One region of the Delftia sp. S65 genome, then DNA from elsewhere that is predicted to be linked to it. Evidence: riboswitches for the same ligand, from Rfam matches in the RefSeq annotation. Region 1 holds a riboswitch; the other holds the start of a gene.
What was found. Region 1 has a riboswitch for glycine ahead of gcvT (glycine cleavage system aminomethyltransferase GcvT). Riboswitches for the same ligand answer to the same signal wherever they lie in the genome.
Positions count from the first base shown of each region.

Region 2: linked by a shared signal. The riboswitch ahead of IAE24_RS23830 (D-amino acid dehydrogenase) and the one ahead of gcvT (glycine cleavage system aminomethyltransferase GcvT) in region 1 are both predicted to bind glycine.

Region 1 is NZ_JACVUR010000045.1:20,641-24,848, forward strand. It holds gene gcvP (aminomethyl-transferring glycine dehydrogenase) at 1-460, opposite strand, end outside; gene gcvH (glycine cleavage system protein GcvH) at 532-906, opposite strand; gene gcvT (glycine cleavage system aminomethyltransferase GcvT) at 1,042-2,175, opposite strand; glycine riboswitch at 2,235-2,353, opposite strand; glycine riboswitch at 2,369-2,480, opposite strand; gene IAE24_RS25290 (fatty acid--CoA ligase) at 2,650-4,208, shown strand, end outside.
Region 2 is NZ_JACVUR010000039.1:4,172-8,379, reverse strand. It holds gene IAE24_RS23835 (FIST signal transduction protein) at 1-1,149, shown strand, start outside; gene IAE24_RS23830 (D-amino acid dehydrogenase) at 1,197-2,528, opposite strand; glycine riboswitch at 2,621-2,731, opposite strand; partial or broken gene IAE24_RS23825 (beta strand repeat-containing protein) at 3,373-4,208, shown strand, end outside.

The sequences.
Region 1 (4,208 bases):
CGTCCAGCATGGAGGCGTTGGCAATCGGCATGGCCGTCAGGTCGCAGACCATGGTCTGGAAGTTGACCAGGGCCTCCATGCGGCCTTGCGAGATCTCGGCCTGGTAGGGCGTGTAGGCCGTGTACCAGGCGGGGTTCTCCAGAATGTTGCGCAGGATGACGCCGGGCGTGTGCGTGCCGTAGTAGCCCTGGCCGATGAAGCTTTTGAGCAGCTGGTTGCGGCCTGCCAGCGCCTTGAGTTCGGCCAGTGCCTGGGCCTCGGTGGCCGCTGGCGGCAGCGCCATGGGCTGGTGGCGCCGGATGGAGGGCGGGACGATGGCGTCGATCAGCGCATCGCGCGATGCCGCGCCGATGGCGCTGAGCATGTGGGCCTCGTCTTCGGGCGCAATGCCGATATGGCGGGCCACGAATTCGGTGGCGTTCTCGAGGGCGGCAAGGGGCTGGGTGGAGGACATCAGCATGGAGGGACCTGTCTCAAAAGCTGAAAAGCGCCAGGGCGGGCCCTGGCGCCCGTCCTGGCCGGAAAGTGGCGTCAGTTGCTCTGTGCGAAGGCCGTGTAGGCGGCTTCGTCGAGCAGCGCGGCCAGCTGGCCTGCGTCGCTGAGCTTGACCTTGAAGAACCAGCCTTCGCCCAGCGGGTCGCTGTTGGCCAGGGAGGGGTCGTCGCGCAGGGCTTCGTTGACTTCGACGATCTCGCCGCTGACGGGCATGTAGACATCGGCGGCGGCCTTGACGGACTCGACCACGCCGGCCACATCGCCCTGGTTGAAGCTGGTGCCCACGGCGGGCAGATCGACGAACACCACGTCGCCCAGCGCATCCTGCGCGTGGAGGGTGATGCCGACGATGGCCGCGTCAGGGTTGGCGGCGTTGATCCATTCGTGGTCCTTGGAATACTGGATGCTCATGGCTTGCTCCGATAGAAACTGAAAAGAAACCTGTGAAAGGCGGTTTGAGAAAGGTCAGTGCGCACTGTAGCGGCATGCGATGGCAGGAAAAACGAATCCGCCGAACTCGATCCACGCCAAGCGCGCAGGCTGTCCTCAACCGCGGTGATAGCGGGGCGCCACGAAGGGCGTGGCCTGCACCTGCATGGGCACGGCCTTGCCGCGCACCATGGCCTGCAGCGTGGTGCCGACGGCGGCGCTGCCCGGCTCCACGTACGCCAGGGCCACGGGCTGGTTCAGCGTGGGCGACAGCAGGCCGCTGGTGACCTGGCCGACCTTGCGGCCGCTGGCATCCAGCAGTTCCGTGCCTTCGCGCACGGGTACGCGCTCCAGGGCCACCAGGCCCACGCGCTTGCGCGTGAGCAGCTCGGGCAACTGCAGCTGGGCCAGCACGGTGGCCGCGCCGGGAAAGCCGCCTTCGCGCTCGCCACCAATGCGGCGGACCTTCTGCACGGCCCAGTTCAGGGCGGCCTCGGCCGGGGTGGTGGTCGTGTCCAGATCGTTGCCGTACAGGCACAGGCCGGCTTCCAGGCGCAGCGAATTGCGCGCGCCCAGGCCCACGGGCCTGACTTCGGGCTGGGCCAGCAGGGCACGGGCAAAGGCCTCGGCGTGGCTGGCGGGCAAGGAGATCTCGAAGCCGTCCTCGCCGGTATAGCCGCTGCGCGTGATGTACAGCTCGGCGCCTTCCCAGTCGAAGTGGCCGCCCGTCATGAACACCAGCCCGGCCGTGTCGGGCAGCAGGCGCTCCATGGCGGCTGCTGCCTGCGGGCCCTGCAGCGCCAGCAGGCCCCGGTCGAACTGGGGCTCGATTTCACAGCGCTGGCCGATGCGGGCCTCTATGTGCGCCAGGTCTTCGTGCTTGCAGGCGCCGTTGACGATCAGGAACAGGTCGTCCTCGCGGCGCACGAACATCAGGTCGTCCAGAATGCCGCCCGCGTCGTTGAGCAGCAGGCCGTAGCGCTGGCGGTGTTCGCCCAGGCCCAGCACGTCCATGGGCAGCAGCGATTCCAGCGCCGCGCCGGCATCCGGGCCGCGCAGGCTGATCTGGCCCATGTGCGAGACATCGAACAGGCCTGCCGCCTCGCGGGTGTGCAGGTGCTCGGCCATCAGCCCCTGCGGGTATTGCACGGGCATGGAGTAGCCGGCAAACGGCACCATGCGCGCGCCCAGTTCCTGGTGCAGGTCGAACAGCGGGGTCTTGAGCAGATCGGTGGTGGAGGCAGCGGTCAAGGAGGGACTCTCTTTTCGGCAAGGGGCAAGGCACAACGCCATCCCGGAATCCCGGGATGTCCTGCCCTGCTGTCCGCTTTACCTGAGAGATTCACCCGCACCTTCCATGCGTGGGGCTTGCTCCTTCGGTGGATGGGGCACGCCGCCGTGCCCTGCATCTCTCTCCAGCTAGGAACGCCTGCGGCCGTGGCGGCAGGCGGTGCCAGTCCTTTTGCCTGAGCGTTCGGGACGAACCCTGCGCCTTCGGCGGTGCCGCTGCCTGTGACCATTGCGGCCGGGCGGGCACTCTCTCCTGACCGGCGCATTCTAGCTGCGGCCAGCGCCCGTGCGGCTTCGGGATTTCCGCGGGCCGGCCGCAGCTCCATGCGCTTGCCTGCATGGATGCATTTGCAAATTGCATAACTGTCTAAAAAATCTCCTACATTGAGATGCATCGATATATGAAATCTCGTGAGCGAGAAGGAAGAAGCGCACATGCAGCAGACGCTGGGAGACACATTGGCCTGGCCGGCACGTTACCTGCCGAACAAGGAAGCCCTGGTCGCTTGGGAGGGCGGCGAGCGCCGCGCCTGGACCTACGCCCAGCTCGATGCCGAAGTCAACCGCCACGCCCACGGCCTGGCCGAGCTGGGCATAGGCCATGGCGACGTGGTCGCGGCCTTTCTCTACAACACGCCGGCCTTTGTCTTCACCATGCTGGCGGCCGCGCGCCTGGGCGCCATCTTCAACCCCATCAACTACCGGCTGGCGGCGCAGGAACTGGCCTTCATCCTCAAGGACGGCGCAGCGCGCGCCCTGGTGTTCGAGCAAGAGGGCGGAGAGGTGGCCGCACGCGCCCAGGCCCTGCTCAAGGCCGAAGGCGGCGGCACTGGCACGGGCATCGAGCACTGGATCTTTGCCGACGATGCCCCGGCCGACCCGCTGCCGGTCTGGGCCACGCAGCGCCTGTCCGCACTGGCCAGGGGCCGCAGCAGCGCGCCGCCCCAGGCCCATGTGCGCGAGAGCGACCCCTGCATCCTCATGTACACCAGCGGCACCACGGGCCGGCCCAAGGGCGTGCTGCATACGCACCGCAGCAAGCTGGCGCACAACGCCCTCATGCACCAGACCATGCAGTTCACGCGCGACGACGTGGGCCTGGCCATGGCGCCGCTCAACCACACGGCCGAGCTGCACACCAGCTTTTTGCCGCGCCTGCAGGCCGGGGCCACCCAGGTGTTGCTGCGCCGCTTTGACGTGACCGAGGCCTGGCGCCTGATCCGCGAAGAGCGCGTGAGCTTCTTCTTCGCGGCGCCCACCATGGTCACCATGCTGCTGGCCGACCCCATCGCCTCGCCTGAGCAGGCGCCCGCGCTGCGGCTGGTGGAGTACGGCGGCGCCTCCATGGCGCCGCACCTGATCCGCGAATGGACACGCAAGGTCGGCAGCGACCTGGTCCAGGTCTACGGCACCACCGAGATGGGCCCCTGCATGTCCATCCTCCTGCCGCGCGAACAACTCTCGCACGCGGGCTCGGCCGGGCTGCCCTCCATGGGCCATGACCTCATCGTGGCGCGCCTGCGCGAAGACAACGCCCCCACCGATCCGGCTGAGGCCTGCCTGCCCGGCGAGGTGGGCGAGATCCTGGTGCGCGGCCCCTGCATGATGGCCGGCTACCTCAACCGCCCCGACGCCAACACCCGCGCGCTGGCGCACGGCTGGTACCACACGGGCGACCTGGGCCACATCGACGACGACGGCTATCTGTGGATCCGTGACCGCATCGACTACATGATCAATTCGGGTGCCGAGAACGTCTATCCCCGCGAAGTGGAAGACGCCCTGGTCGAGCACGCCGATGTGCTCGAAGTTGCCGTCATCGGCGAGGCTGATGAGCGCTGGGGCCAGATCGTCGCCGCCCACGTGGTTGCCAAGCCTGGCGCCACGCCCACGGCCGAGGCGCTGGACGCCTTCCTGGTCCACGGCGACCGCCTGGCCGCCTACAAGCGCCCGCGCCGCTACCACTTCCGCGAGGCCCTGCCCAAGACGGCCAG
Region 2 (4,208 bases), on a different contig from region 1:
GCCGATCCGGGCCACGCGCAGCGGCCCCGACTGGGCCTGGTGTACCTGTCCCACGCGCATGCCGCCCATGCAAGACCGCTGCTGCAGCATCTGGCCAGGGCCTTGCCCCATGTGGCGGACTGGGCTGGCTGCTCGGCCGGTGGCGTGCTGGCCATGTCCCATGAATACCTGTCCGGCTCCGCGCTCGCGGTGATGCTGCTCGATGTGCCGGCGGCGCACTACCGCCTGTATTCGGGCCTGGCGCCCTTGCATGCGCCGGGCGGCGAGGCCGGGTTCACTGCCCATTCGGCCCTGGTCCATGCCGGAGGCGGCCAGCCCGAGCTGGCCGAGTTGCTGTACGAGCTGTCCGAGCGCACCGAGTCCGGCCTGCTGTTCGGCGGCGTGGGCGATGACGGGGACGATGGCGTGGAGGGCGTGCAGATCGCCTGCCGCACCGAGGACCTGCATGCGCAGCATGCGGATGCGCGCGGCATTTTCAGCGGAGGCTTCTCGGGCGTGGCCTTCGGTGCGGGCGTGCCCTGCATCACGGGCATGGCCCAGGGCTGCGTGCCGCTGGGCGAGGGCCTGGAGATCACCGAGGCGCGCGGCGCCCTGGTCACCGGGCTCAATGGCGATCCGGCCTTGCAGCGCCTGCTGCAACTGCTGGGCGTGGAGCTGGAAGGCAGCGACTGGCAGCCCGCGCTGACCACGGTGCGCAGCACGCTGGCGGCCATTGCGCCGCCGGGCCGGGGCATGGCCCACGGCGTGCTCACCGAAGAGGCCCAGGTGCTGACCCTGGTCGGGCTGGACCCGCTGCGCCAGGGCGTGGCCCTGTCATCGGCCGTGGAGGCCGGGCATTCGGTGATCTTCTGCCGCCGCCAGGCCCAGGTCGCGCGCCAGGAACTGCTGCAACTGGGCGCTGCGCTGCGCGATGCGGCGGAGCCCGAGGAGGCGGCGCCCGAAGGCGAGGCACAGCCCCGCATCCGTGGCGCCATCTACATCAGTTGCCGGGGCCGCGGCGGCGGCCTGTTCGGCGGCCCCGATGCCGAGCTGCGCACCCTGCGCCACGCACTGGGCGATGTGCCATTGATCGGCTTCGTCGCCGAAGCCGAGATCATGGACGCCCGCCTGCACCGCTTCGCCGGGGTGTTGACGGTGTTCACTGCCTAGGCGTCGTACACGCCGTACACGCCGTATCGGTACACACCGTCTGAACCTCAGACCGCGCGCGGGCGCACCGTGCCTGCGCTGCGATCCGGGTCCATGGCTGCAGCTCCCAGAAAATCGAAATCCACGGCCGGCTGCCTGCCGCTGACCAGGTCGGCCAGCGCCATGCCGGAGCCGCAGGCATGGGTCCAGCCCAGCGTGCCGTGGCCGGTGTTCAGGAACAGGTTGGCGATGGGCGAGCGTCCGATCAGCGGCACATTGCTGGGCGTGGCGGGGCGCAGGCCGCTCCAAAATTGCGCGCGTTCGGTATCGCCGGCGCCGGGGAACAGCTGCTGCACGCGCCGCACGATGGCCTCGCAGCGCACGGGGTCCAGGTTGCGGTCGTAGCCGTTGAACTCGGCCGTGCCGGCAATGCGCAGGCGGTCGCCCTGCGCGCCGGTGTAGCGCGAGAACACCAGCTTGAACTCATCGTCCGTGAGGCTGACCTGGTAGGCCTTGGCGGGGTCCAGCACCGGCAGGGTCACGGAGTAGCCCTTGGCCGGGTAGATGGGCAGGCGCAACCCCAGCGGCTGGGCCAGCAGCGGGCTGAACGAGCCCATGGCCAGCACATAGGCGTCGCCCTGGATGCGTTCGTAGCGGCCGTCGGCATTGGTCACCTCCACATGGTCGATATGGCGGCTGGCGCCCGCACCCGTGGTGCGCAGCGCCATGACGTGGTGGCCGTGGCGGAACTGCACGCCCGTGGTGGTGGCAATGCGTGCCAGCTCGCGCGTGAAGAGGTTGGCGTCGCCCGATTCATCCTCGGCCGTATAGGTGGCGCCCGCTATCTGCCCGCGCACATGGGCCAGGGCCGGCTCCAGGCGCACGGCTTCGTCGGCGTCGATCAGGCGGCGGTCGCAGCCCAGGGCCTGCATCTGCTCGGTGGGCTTGAGCGCGCCCTCGAACTCGCGGGCGTTCGTGTAGAAGTGCAGGATGCCCTGCATGCGCTGCTCGTACTGGATGCCGGTGTCCGACCGCAGCTGCTGCAGGGCCTCGCGGCTGTAGGTGCCCAGGCGAACGATCTGCTGGATGTTGTGGCGCGTGCGCGCGGGCGTGCAGTTGCGCAGGAAGGACAGGCCCCAGAGCCACTGGCGCATGTCGGCGCGCAGGCGGAACAGCAGGGGGGCATCCTGCCGGCCCAGCCAGCCCAGCAACTTCAGCGGTGCGCCGGGGTTGGCCCAGGGTTCGGCATGGCTGACCGAGATCTGCCCGCCGTTGGCAAAGCTGGTTTCGGCGCCGGGCGCAGCCTGGCGGTCGATGACGGTCACTTCATGACCGAGAGATTGCAGATAGTAGGCCGAGGCGGTGCCGATCAGGCCGGCTCCGAGAACGATGACGCGCATGACAATGCCCTTTCAAAGGCATGTGCCGGTCACGCGGAAGCTGATAGCTATGGATTCAATAGCAAGCAGCCGGCGTCCGTCGTGACGCAGCTGCCGCTCCCCCTGTCCTTGGTACCTGAGAGATTCACCGCCGTCCATGGGAACGGGGCTTGCTCCTTCGGTGCGCCGCATATTGCGTGCGGCGGCTCTCCAGACGGCATGTTGTGTTTGCAGTACGGAACCTGAGCGTGTATGGGAGTTTGCGCCTTCGGTGAGGCTCGGCACCGTGGTGCCCGCCTGCTCTCCTGCAGGGGCGATTCTATGTGGCTTGCGCAGCCGGTTCCAGTCGTACTCGGGATACCACCAGTTACTACCTGTATGTGGTGTGGCCGATTCAGGGTATTCCCTAGATCGCTCAAGCGCCTCCCTCGTAGCGCTGGCACGAGTCTCCGACTGCATGTAAAAAAACTATTGAAATAGAAAAAAACATGATTTAGCCTATCGATGTGTGCGGTGGTTTGTCAGTGCATGTTCTGGTCGATTGGACCTGCATGGGTTAACCATGAGTTGTGTATATGTCTGATAGGCGACTTACCGTTGCACAGGTGCAGGTCCATGGAAACTGGTCCGGCACTGAAAAAATACAAGCACGGTGAATATGTGGAGGGAGGAATGATTTGCGTCGCAAACCCGACTGAAGGTGTGTCCGGCTCAATGGGCAGCGGAGCAGCTCGCAAACGTTGATGGAAATCCGCCTTTTCTGATTGACGCGCAGGATCTGCGCGAAACATTTTGCTTCCAACCTCACCGGCTGCAAGGTGAGTTGTGAGCTCGTGATTCAAATAGAACTATTCGAGGTACGGCGATGCAAATGCGCTGGGTACAACTGTTGGCCATTGCCATTGGGAAAATCATTTTCCTGTCATATCTCCTTGAGAAAACGGGGAATATCATGCATGTTCTCAATCGCCTGCCTGGTTCGGCATTTTTTCGCAAGTGGCGTGCAGCGAAATACCTGTTCTCTTTGCTGCTGCTCTCATGCGCGGGTATCTCATCCACGGCACTGGCGGCGACCATCGTCTTCACGGTCACCGACAACAGCGACGCTCCAAATGCCAATGCAACGACACCAACCACCTGTGTCAGCACGTTGGGGGGCACCTTTGCTGGCGCATGCACGCTGCGAGCGGCCATTCAGGCAGCCAACTACACGCTGCAAACGCTGGATCCGAGTGCCGATGTTTCCATCGTCTTTGCGCCGACACTGACTACGTCGGTACGAACCATACAGAGTGGGACATCCAAGGATGCGGCCGGAAACCTCCATCCGTATGTCGACAATCAGACGGTTTACGTGCGCTGTGCCAATACATTCGTCAGCGGAGCCCAGTCCGGCGCCGTGACGGGAGCCACCAATGCCTGTGGTCAAACCCAGATGATCAGCGGTGGCGATACGGGCACCACCACTGGTGCCGGTGGCGCCTGGTACTGGATCAAAGGCACCGTTCCAGCCGGCACGGGCTCATTGACCATCGATTTCGGGGGAGTCATACAAGTCCAGAACTGGGCGGACTCCGCCTGGGAAACCTTTTATCTTGGTGGGAAGAATATCACTCTCACCAATTCGCCCAACATGACCTGTGGCGAAGCGGTATTCGTCGTTGGCTCCTCGGCAAACAATGTCATCATTGATCGCGTCGG